One region of the Thiobacillus sp. SCN 63-57 genome, then DNA from elsewhere that is predicted to be linked to it. Evidence: predicted binding sites of a transcription regulator. Region 1 holds the regulator's gene; the other holds the start of a gene.
What was found. The regulator sigma-54, encoded in region 1, starts transcription at its own class of promoters, with help from an activator protein. The targets are predictions, from matches to a motif close to TGGCACNNTTCCTGCT.

Region 1 (4,919 bases):
GTGCCCTTCGCGCTGCAGATAACCGACCAGGGGCTGCAGCATGGCCAGGGGAAGATTGTCGACGCAGTAATAGCCGACGTCCTCCAGTACCGCGATCGCGATGCTTTTTCCCGAGCCCGATAATCCCGATACCAGTACGACTTGCATTCAATCGTCTCCGTCGATGGCGGCCTGCTGGCGCTTGATGAACTGTTCGACCGGATTGATTCCACGGCTCTTGAGGATGTGGTTGCGCACGGCCACCTCGACCAGTACCGCAAGGTTGCGGCCGGCTGCGACCGGAATGCGCACCTTGGGAATGGCGACGCCGAGGATGTTTTCAGTCGAGGCGACCATGTCGAGCCGGTTGAGCCCGACTTCGCCGATTTCCTGAGGATGGACCAGTTCGACGATCAGTCTGAGGTTCTTTTGCAACTTGACCGCCGTCTCGCCGAACAGGAAACGGATGTTGAGAATGCCGAGGCCGCGTACTTCGAGGAAATCACGAATCAACGCGGGGCAGTTGCCTTCGAGGGTTTCCGGTGCGACATGCTTGAGTTCGACGACGTCGTCGGCCACCAGCCGGTGGCCGCGTGTGACCAGCTCCAGCGCCAGCTCGCTTTTGCCGACGCCGGCATCGCCCTTGATGAGGACGCCCATGCCCAGCACTTCGAGAAACACACCGTGCTGCGAGGTCGTTTCGGCCAGGCTTTGCGTCAGGTAATGGCCCAGATAGGACATCAGGATCGGGCTGGCCAGCGTCGATGAGAACAAGGGCGTGCCGGTGCGTTCGGCGGTCTCGCGCAGGACCGGCGGGACGGCCTCGCCATTGGAGATGACGATGGCTGCGAGTTCGTTCGAAAACAGGTGGTCGATCGCTTCCTGCAGACTGGGTTCGGACAAACCGCGCAGATAGTCCATTTCGGCGCAGCCCAGGACTTGTACCCGGTTGGGGTGGACGAAATTCAGATGGCCGATGAGCGCCAGGGTTGGTTTCTGAATGGTCTCGGAGGATAGGGTGCGATCGCCGCCGGTGCGTCCGGCTACCCATTGCAGGCCGAGCTGTTCCGCCAGATCGCGGAACAGGGTTTCAACCGAAACGTGGCTTAGTTCGCCATCCATGCGCCGGCCTGCGCACTCAGCTTGACCATGACTCGAGCCGTCCCATCAAATCGGACGGGGTGGCGGCATCCAGCATCTGTGCGCGCATGGTTTCGTCGCCGAACAGTTGCGCAAGCTCGCCCAGAATCTGCAGATGCCGTTCGTTGGCGTCCTTGGGAACCAGCAAGATGAAGCACAGCGTCACCGGCTGGTTGTCCGGCGCATCGAATTCGAGCGGGCTCTTCAGGCGATAGAATGCGCCGCACGCTTCCTTCAGTCCCTTGATGCGCCCGTGCGGGATGGCGATCCCATGACCGAGCGCGGTCGAGCCCAGGCGTTCGCGTTCGAACAGGCTGGTGAAGATGTCGGAGGCTTTGAGACCGCGGGTCTGAGCGAACAGGTCGGCTGCATGTTCGAACAGTTTTTTCTTGCTGGTGAAGCTGATATCCAGCAAGGTGGTGTCGGGGGTGATAAGGGGGGCGATTAGGTTCATGCCTTTGCACAGCCGGGGAAAGAGGTTGTCCGGCATCTGCAGATTATACGCCCGAAGGCTGTTTGAGGCCTCCGGGCAGGGGGATTACGACGTCAGGCCGGGCTTTCGGTCGGTTGATGCTTCAGTCCGCCACCGCCTTGATGGACGTCCGAGGTTTTTTCCTTGTGCTTCACGATCTGGCGATCCAGTTTGTCCGCCAGAAGGTCGATTGCGGCGTACATGTTGCCGTCCTCGCTGTGGGCATGGAAATCATGGCCTTTCACATGCAGCGTGGCTTCCACCTTGTGCACCAGTTTTTCCACCTGCACGATGACCGTCACGTTGATAACGTGGTCGAAATGGCGTTTGACGCGGTCGAGTTTCTCGGAAACGTAGTCGCGGATGGCTGGGGTCACTTCCAGATGATGACCGGAAATCGTCAAATTCATAGAGCCTCCTAAGTCTGCTGAACATAACTGGAAGCCGGCATGCTACCGACCTTCCAGGAGCGATCTGTTGTGCTCGATTTCATTGTGGGACGAAAGCCCGGCACATTCAAGCATGGCACGGATTGTTAGGCGGACTGTGCAGGAAAAGCCTTTGCGATCAAAGTGCGCGGCGCATGTTGGCGGGTGGGATTTGCAGCGATTCGCGATACTTGGCGACCGTGCGGCGGGCTACCACGATACCCTGCTGGCCCAGAACTTCCGCCAATTGGCCATCCGACAGCGGTTTCTTGGCGCTTTCGGCAGCAACCAGCTGCTTGATAAGGGCACGAATGGCGGTCGAGGAACAGGCGCCGCCGCTGTCGGTCGAGACGTGGCTGCCGAAGAAATACTTCAGCTCGTACAAGCCGCGCGGCGTCATCATGTATTTTTGCGTAGTCACGCGCGAAATGGTCGATTCGTGCAGCTCCACTGCATCGGCGATTTCGCGCAGTACCAACGGGCGCATCGCCACCTCGCCATGTTCGAAGAATTGCTTCTGGCGGTCGACGATGGCCTGCGAGACGCGCAGGATGGTGTCGAAACGTTGCTGCACGTTCTTGATCAGCCAGCGTGCTTCCTGCAGCTGGCTGGCGAGCTGGCTGCCGCCGCTTTCGCGGTGGCGTGCCAGGATGTCGGCATAGACGCGGTTGACGCGCAGCTTGGGCATGGCGTCGGCGTTGAGGCTGGCGATCCACATGCCCTTGACCTTGCGCACGTAGACGTCGGGAATCACGTAGTGCGTGTCGTCGGCGCCGAAAGCGGCGCCCGGGCGCGGGTTCAGGGACAGGATCAGGGCACGTGCGGCGCGCAGCGTGGCGTCGTCGATGCCGAGCATTTTCTTCAGCTTGCCGACATCGCGTGCGGCGAGCAGGTCCAGATAATGCGCGGTGAGCCGCATGGCGGCGTCGCGCGCGGGCGTGTCCGGCGGCAGGGCGCGCAGTTGCAGGGTCAGGCATTCGGCCAGGTTGCGTGCGCCGACGCCGGTTGGGTCCATGTTCTGCAGGTGCTTGAGCGCGGTTTCGAGTTCCTCGGGTTCGAGCTCCTCGAGTTCGGCCTGGAGGCTCGCGGTGATGTCTTCCAGCGGCTGGGTCAGGAAACCCGAATCGTCCAGGTCGTCGATCAGCGCGGCGACCAGGGTGCGGTCGCGCAGGGTGAGCGGACTGACGATCAACTGGTTCAGCAGATGCTCGCGCAAGGTCGCGCCCGATATCGAACCCTGGGTGTAATCGTTGTCCTCGTCGTCGCCGCTGGCCACGCTGTAGTCGTTCCAGTCGGAGTCATCCAGTGCGGTGACAGGTTCCGAGTCGGTATGGTCGGGCAATGCCGTTTCTGTGCTTTGCGCCTCGGCCTCGGCTGTATGTGCGGGCGCCTCCGCTGTCGCATAGCTGGCTTCGTCTTCCTCCTCGCGTTCCAGCAGGGGATTGTCCTGCAGCATCTGCTCCAGTTCCTGATTCAGTTCCAGCGTCGACAGCTGCAGCAGTCGAATCGACTGTTGCAGTTGGGGCGTCAGCGTGAGGTGTTGACCGAGCTTGAGTTGAAGGCTGTGTTTCATGAATCTTGACTACGGCAAAAAGCGTGCCGGCTTGAGACCAGTTTAACGCGATTCGCCTGGGGATGGCGGTTGTTACAGACGGAAATTTTCGCCGAGATAGACTTTGCGGGCGTTGTCGTCCTGAATGATGAGGTCGGGCGTACCGGCAATCAGCACGCGCCCTTCGTTGATGATGTAGGCGCGATCGCAGATACCTAGGGTTTCGCGCACATTGTGGTCGGTGATCAAGACGCCGATGTCGCGCTCGATGAGGAAATGCACCAGTTTCTGGATGTCGATCACCGCAATGGGATCAACCCCCGCAAAAGGTTCGTCGAGCAGGATGAAGCGCGGGTTGATCGCCAGTGCGCGGGCGATTTCCACACGGCGGCGCTCGCCGCCGGAGAGGCTGACGGCGGACGCTTCGCGCAGGTGGGCGATGTGCAGGTCTTCCAGCAGATTGTCGAGGTGTTCCTCGCGCTCGGCCTTGTCGTAGGACTTGAGCTCGAGAATGGCGCGGATATTGTCTTCCACGGTCATCTTGCGGAAGATCGAAGGTTCCTGCGGCAGGTAGGACAGCCCCAGCCGGGCGCGCTGGTGGATTGCCATGTGGGTGAGATCGTGCGTATCCATCTGCACGCTGCCGCCGTCGGCCGCGACCAGGCCCACCACCATGTAAAAGCAGGTGGTCTTGCCGGCGCCATTGGGACCGAGCAGGCCGACGACTTCGCCGCTTTCGACCTCGAAGGAGACGTCGTGCACCACGGTGCGTTTGCCATACGTCTTGCGCAGGCCCTGGGCGGTAATCTGGCTCATGGTTTGGCTGCAGGCTGTGCGGGCGTGTGCGGTTTCGGGCGGATGACGGCGCGTACGCGCCCGCTCGGGGTCTGGGCGTTGGGCTGGCCGACGACCTTATAGAACCCGGTGTTGGCGTTGTAGGAAATCTGCGCGCCGTGCAGTTCGTCGCTGCCGCGCCGCAGTCGGGCCTGGCCGATCAGTTCGAGCTGGCTGGTGACGCCGTCATATTCGATGCGATCGGCAAAGCCCTCGATGAATTCATCGCCGCTGTCGGTTTTCTGGCGGAACGCCACGGGGCGGCCGATCGCACTGACCTTGTCGAGTCCGTCCGCATTCTGGGTCACCTGCACGCGATCGGCGCGCAGCATCAGTGTGCCCTGGCTCAATACGACATTGCCCTGGTAGACGCTGATTTTCTTGATGTCGTCGAGGGTGACGGTGTCCGCCTCGAGGTTGACCGGTTTGTCGCGGTCGGCCTTTTCCGCGTGGGCGGAGGTGGCCAGCAAGGCGGCGCACAGCACCGCGTAAAGCCGGGTATTCGATTTAGTCA
Region 2 (4,919 bases), on a different contig from region 1:
CCTTGATCTCCTTGTTGGCGAGCAGCAGCACGCCTTCGGTGGCATCGAGCAGCCCCGCCACCAGATTCAGCAGCGTGGACTTGCCGCAGCCGGAATGGCCGATCAGCGCAATGAACTCGCCCTCATCGATGTTGAGGTTGATGTCGGTGAGCGCGATGAACTTGCCTTTCTTGGTGCTGAACACCATGCCGGCGTTTTCGATCTGGACGTAGGATTGCATGTCTTTCTCCGTGAGGGGTGAGGCGTCAGGCGTGAAGAAGGGCGTGCGTGCGGGTTCGCCTCACGCCTCACTCCTTACGCCTTACTCGTAGGAAAACCGCTTCGCCAGCAGCATCAGTCCCTGCTCGAGCAAGAGCCCGACGATGCCGACGATGAAGATGGCGATGATGATGTGGGCGACGTTGAGGTTGTTCCATTCGTCCCACACCCAGAAGCCGATACCGACCCCGCCGGTGAGCATTTCGGCGGCGACGATCACCAGCCAGGCGACGCCGATCGACAGCCGCACGCCGGTCAGCACGTAGGGCAGCACGGCCGGGAACAGGATCCGGGTGAACACCTTGAGCTCCGACAGGTTCAGCACGCGCGCGACGTTCATGTAATCCTGCGGGATGCGCTGCACCCCGGCGGCGGTGTTTAGCACCATCGGCCAGATGCTGGAGATGAAGATCACCCAGATCGACGCCGGCTCGGCCTTCTGCAGCACCAGCAGGCCGATCGGCAGCCAGGCCAGCGGTGACACCGGGCGCAGGATGCTGATGATGGGCGACAGCATGCGGTTGAGGAAGTCGAAGCGGCCGACCATGAAGCCGAGCGGAATCCCCACCGCCGCGGCGGCGCCGAAGCCCATGCCGACGCGGTACAGCGAATTGAGGATGTTCCAGCCGATGCCCTGGTCGTTGGGACCGTTGTCGTAGAACGGATCGGAAAACAGCGCCACTGCCGAGGTCCACGTTTCGACGGGCCCCGGAATGTTCTTGATGCTATGGGAGATCAGCCCCCACACGCCGACGAACAGCAGCATGCCGAGCAGGGGCGGGATGGTGTTCCTGAACAGGGTCAGCGTGTTCTCGACGAGGTGTTTGCCCGATTCGGTTTCGAAATAGGGGACGCGGCGGGCGGGGAGGGTCGCCGTCGGCATCGGGGGCGGTGGGGCGATGTCCTCGCCCGAGAGGATGCCGTTCAGATTTTCGGGGGTGGCATTGACTGCGCTCATATCGCACTCCTGTGTGTTTACGCGGCGGCGGTGGCCGCCTGCTTCATGGCGGAGGCCAGGGTAGTGTAGGCCTCTGCCCACGCCGCCTGGACGGCCGAGGTGAACTGCTCGCCCAGGCCTTTGCCCAGGGTCCAGATCAGCGCGCTGCCCACGGTGTCGTAGTGCGCTTCGGTCACGCCGTAGGCGACGTGCCGGCGCCCCAGGTCCTCGATCGCGCCCAGCATGGGGCCGAGCCGGTCGAGGCTCATGACGACCGTGTTGATCATGGTCATCAGCTTGCGGCCCTGCTCGGCCATGTCGCCCCTGAACAGCGGACGCAACGACGGATCCAGCTCGAACAGGCGGCCATAGAAGAGTTCGGCAGCAGCCTTCTGGATGGGCAGCACCTGCTGCCAGCTGGTTTTCACCAGGGCGATGTTTTCGGGGGTCATGATGGCTCCCTGTCCCCGTCAAGCCTTGATCTTGAAGCTGTCGGCGTACTTGGCAGGATTCCTGCCATCCCACACCGTGCCGTCGATCAACTTGGAGGTGCGCATCTCTGACTTCGGTAGCGGGACTTTCACCTGGGTCGCGGCTTCCTTGTACAAGGCAATCTTGTTGACCTTTTTCGCGACCCCCAGATAGTCCGGGTGCTCTTTCAACAGCCCCCAGCGCTTATGCTGGGTGAGGAACCACATGCCGTCCGACAGATAGGGGAAGTTGACTGCGCCGCCGTTGTAGAACTTCATGTAGTTGGGGTCCTGCCATTTTTTGCCGAGGCCGTTTTCGTACTGCCCGAGCATGCGATCCTCGATCACATCGAATGGCGCATTGACATAGGATTTTTCCGAAATGATCTTCGCTACTTCGGAGCGGTTGCTCATGGTGTCGATGTATTTGGAGGCTTCCAGGATTGCCATCGTCATCGCACGCGCCGTGTTCGGGTATTTCTGCACGAATTCGTCGGTGGTGCCGACCACCTTTTCCGGATGGTTGACCCATACATCCTGGCTGGTGGCGGCGGAGAAGCCGATCTTGTCGAAGATGGCGCGCTGGTTCCACGGCTCGCCCACGCAGAAGCCGTCCATGTTGCCGACGCGCATGTTGGCGACCATCTGCGGCGGCGGCACCACGATGTTCTTCACGTCCTTGAACGGGTTGATGCCGTAGGTTGCCAGCCAGTAGTACAGCCACATCGCGTGGGTACCGGTGGGGAAGGTCTGGGCGAAGGTGTATTCGCGCGGCTCGGCCTTCACCAGCCTGGCCAGTCCTGCGCCGTCGGTCACGCCCTTGTCCTTGAGCTGATTCGACAGCGTGATGCCCTGGCCGTTGTTGTTGATCGCCATGAGCACCGCCATGTCCTTCTTCGGCCCGCCGATGCCGAGCTGCACGCCGTAGATCAGGCCATACAGCACGTGTGCCGCGTCGAGTTCGCCGTTCACCAGCTTGTCCCTCACCGCCGCCCACGAGGCTTCTTTCGAGGGCGTGATGGTGATGCCGTACTTCTTGTCGAAGCCTTTCACCGAGGCCATCACGACCGACGCACAGTCGGTGAGCGGAATAAAGCCGATTTTCAGGTTGGGTTTCTCGGGTGCGTCGGAACCGGCGGCCCAGGCACCCTGGCGCACGCCGGGCGGCACCATGGCCATGAGGGCGGCAGCGACGGAAAGTCCGGTGGTCTTTTTCATGAAGTCACGCTTGCTCTGGTCTTGCACAAGGGGTTTGTTCTGGGTGTCGCTCACGGTGTGTTCTCCAAATGCCCGGAGGGCAAAATAAAAAAGGCGTCGCCTTCAGGGCGGACGCCTTTGTCCAGTGATGAATGATTTGACGGTCACGCTGAAAGCCACAACGTTGCGACTGTTCAGTCCAGGTTTAGCAACCGCTGTGCCAGCTTCCCCAGTGCCTTGTATTGCCTGGTTTTTCAGGAAACCCGGCGGATCATGAGCCCTTGCAGGCCGTCCATTCGCGCACCCGTGCGGTGCATGTTTTCAGTGCCGTGCACCAATCGGGGTGCGCCTCACGCCAGGGGTTTCTGCAGGATTTGCCGCGCGATGTCCGCCAGCTTCAGGCCGCGATCCATCGCTGCGCGCCGCATCTCGCGATAGACCTCGGGCTCCGACGCGCCGGTCTGCTTGATCAGCAATGCCTTGGCCTGGTCGATCAGCTTGCGCTCCGACAGTTCGAGGCGCGTCTGTTCGAGCTGGTCGTGCAGCGCCTGGAACGCTTCGAAGCGCGACACCGCGACGTCGAGGATGGGGCGGATGCGCGCCGGGTCGAGGCCGTCGACCACATACGAGGTCACCCCCGCCTGCGTCGCCGCGCGGATCGAATCCGGACTGCCGTCGCCGGTGAACATCACAATCGGGCGCGGGCAGTCCTGGTTCACCACGCAGATGTGTTCCAGCGTATCGCGGTCGGGCGAGTCCTGCGCGATGATCACCACGTCCGGCCGCAACGCCTGGATCTGAACATCCAGGCTGCGCGCCGAATTCAGCGTGGCCGTCACCACGCAGCCTGCCGCCTCCAGTGCGGGCACCAGCATCGCCAGCCGTTCCGGCTGGTTCTCAACAATCAGGACGCGCATGCTTGTTTCATGTTCTGGGTTGCCTCCAAAAAAACGCGGCCTCCTGAGAGGCCGCTAAGTCGGAGGAGACTGCCTGAGCAACCTGGCCTTGCGGTTTGGATACTCAATCAGGATTTAGCAGGGGGCGTGCCAGCTCGCGGTTTGGTTAATAATCAAATACTTATTGATAATCGAGGGGCTGGGCAAGCTGGCCGGGATGTACGCTTGTGGTGCATGAAGCGGGCTAACGGAATCAAAACGGGGCGCATGCGAGGCGGCCGGTCATCGCAACCGTGTCAGCGTGAACGGTCGTGGGGTGACCTGTCGCGGGGCCGGTCGGGCGGGTGCCGTCGCGGCGGATGCCGGACAGGCGGGTAATAGATCGGCTGGGGTACGTAAACCGGCTTCTCGATCACAATGGGGGCCGGAGGCTGCAGGGCCCGGCGCCGGGCATCTTCGGCCTCCTGCGCGCGACGGGCGGCTTCCATTTCGCGGGCCAGTTCCTGGGCTTTTTTCGCCCGCACCTCGGCCTGGCGGATGGCTTCCGCGTCGGGTTGCGACGCGTCCTTCAATTGTTCCGCCTTGAAACCGGGCGGTGGCGGCAGAGAGGAATAGGTGATACGCCCCGCGCTGTCCCGCCATTTATACAGGGGTGCGGCCTGCGCCGCCTGCCAGGCAAACCCGACAAGCAGCAAACAAAGAAACTTGAGTGGAATCATCGTGGCTCCAGTCGGGATTCCCGGCACGCGGGAATCGCCATCTCGTTTCCCTTCTGGAAAGCAGGGCCGGATATTTCGCCCCGCCGGTTCCGGCTTATGCGCAGCGCATCGCCGGCGTCAGCTTCATCCATTTCATCAGCCAGGCTTGTGCCCGCGCCCGGGCATGGCGCGTGGCGATTTTCTCCTCGGGTGTCTGGTCGAGGCGGAAGTCGAACGCGCGCCGCGCCATCGGATATTCCTGCCATTCCACCGGTACGCCGCGCTCCCACAACGCATAGAATGCCCGCCCGCCGTTCATGCGGCGCAGTTCATAGTCGGCGTCGCCAATGAGATACAGGACCGGCGTCGTGATCTGCATGATCTCGGGCGCGACGCGGAACAGCTGGTCGGGCTCGGGCGCGTTGGGATTCTGCATGTGGCCGTAGTAGCTGACGATGGCGGC

Region 2: a site for sigma-54 is predicted at 3,070-3,085, ahead of ABT23_RS09765 (CmpA/NrtA family ABC transporter substrate-binding protein). Genes of this name have one in related genera too.

The regions. Positions count from the first base shown of each region.
Region 1 is NZ_MEGP01000022.1:18,782-23,700, forward strand. Features, by position in the region: gene rapZ (RNase adapter RapZ) at 1-147, opposite strand, end outside; gene hprK (HPr(Ser) kinase/phosphatase) at 148-1,101, opposite strand; gene ABT23_RS10080 (PTS sugar transporter subunit IIA) at 1,118-1,573, opposite strand; gene raiA (ribosome-associated translation inhibitor RaiA) at 1,666-2,001, opposite strand; gene ABT23_RS10090 (RNA polymerase factor sigma-54) at 2,159-3,592, opposite strand; gene lptB (LPS export ABC transporter ATP-binding protein) at 3,665-4,387, opposite strand; gene lptA (lipopolysaccharide transport periplasmic protein LptA) at 4,384-4,919, opposite strand, start outside.
Region 2 is NZ_MEGP01000021.1:40,593-45,511, reverse strand. Features, by position in the region: gene ABT23_RS09780 (ABC transporter ATP-binding protein) at 1-220, opposite strand, end outside; gene ntrB (nitrate ABC transporter permease) at 302-1,216, opposite strand; gene ABT23_RS09770 (globin family protein) at 1,234-1,647, opposite strand; gene ABT23_RS09765 (CmpA/NrtA family ABC transporter substrate-binding protein) at 1,666-2,883, opposite strand; gene ABT23_RS09760 (ANTAR domain-containing protein) at 3,213-3,779, opposite strand; gene ABT23_RS09755 (DUF4124 domain-containing protein) at 4,055-4,477, opposite strand; gene ABT23_RS09750 (dienelactone hydrolase family protein) at 4,572-4,919, opposite strand, start outside.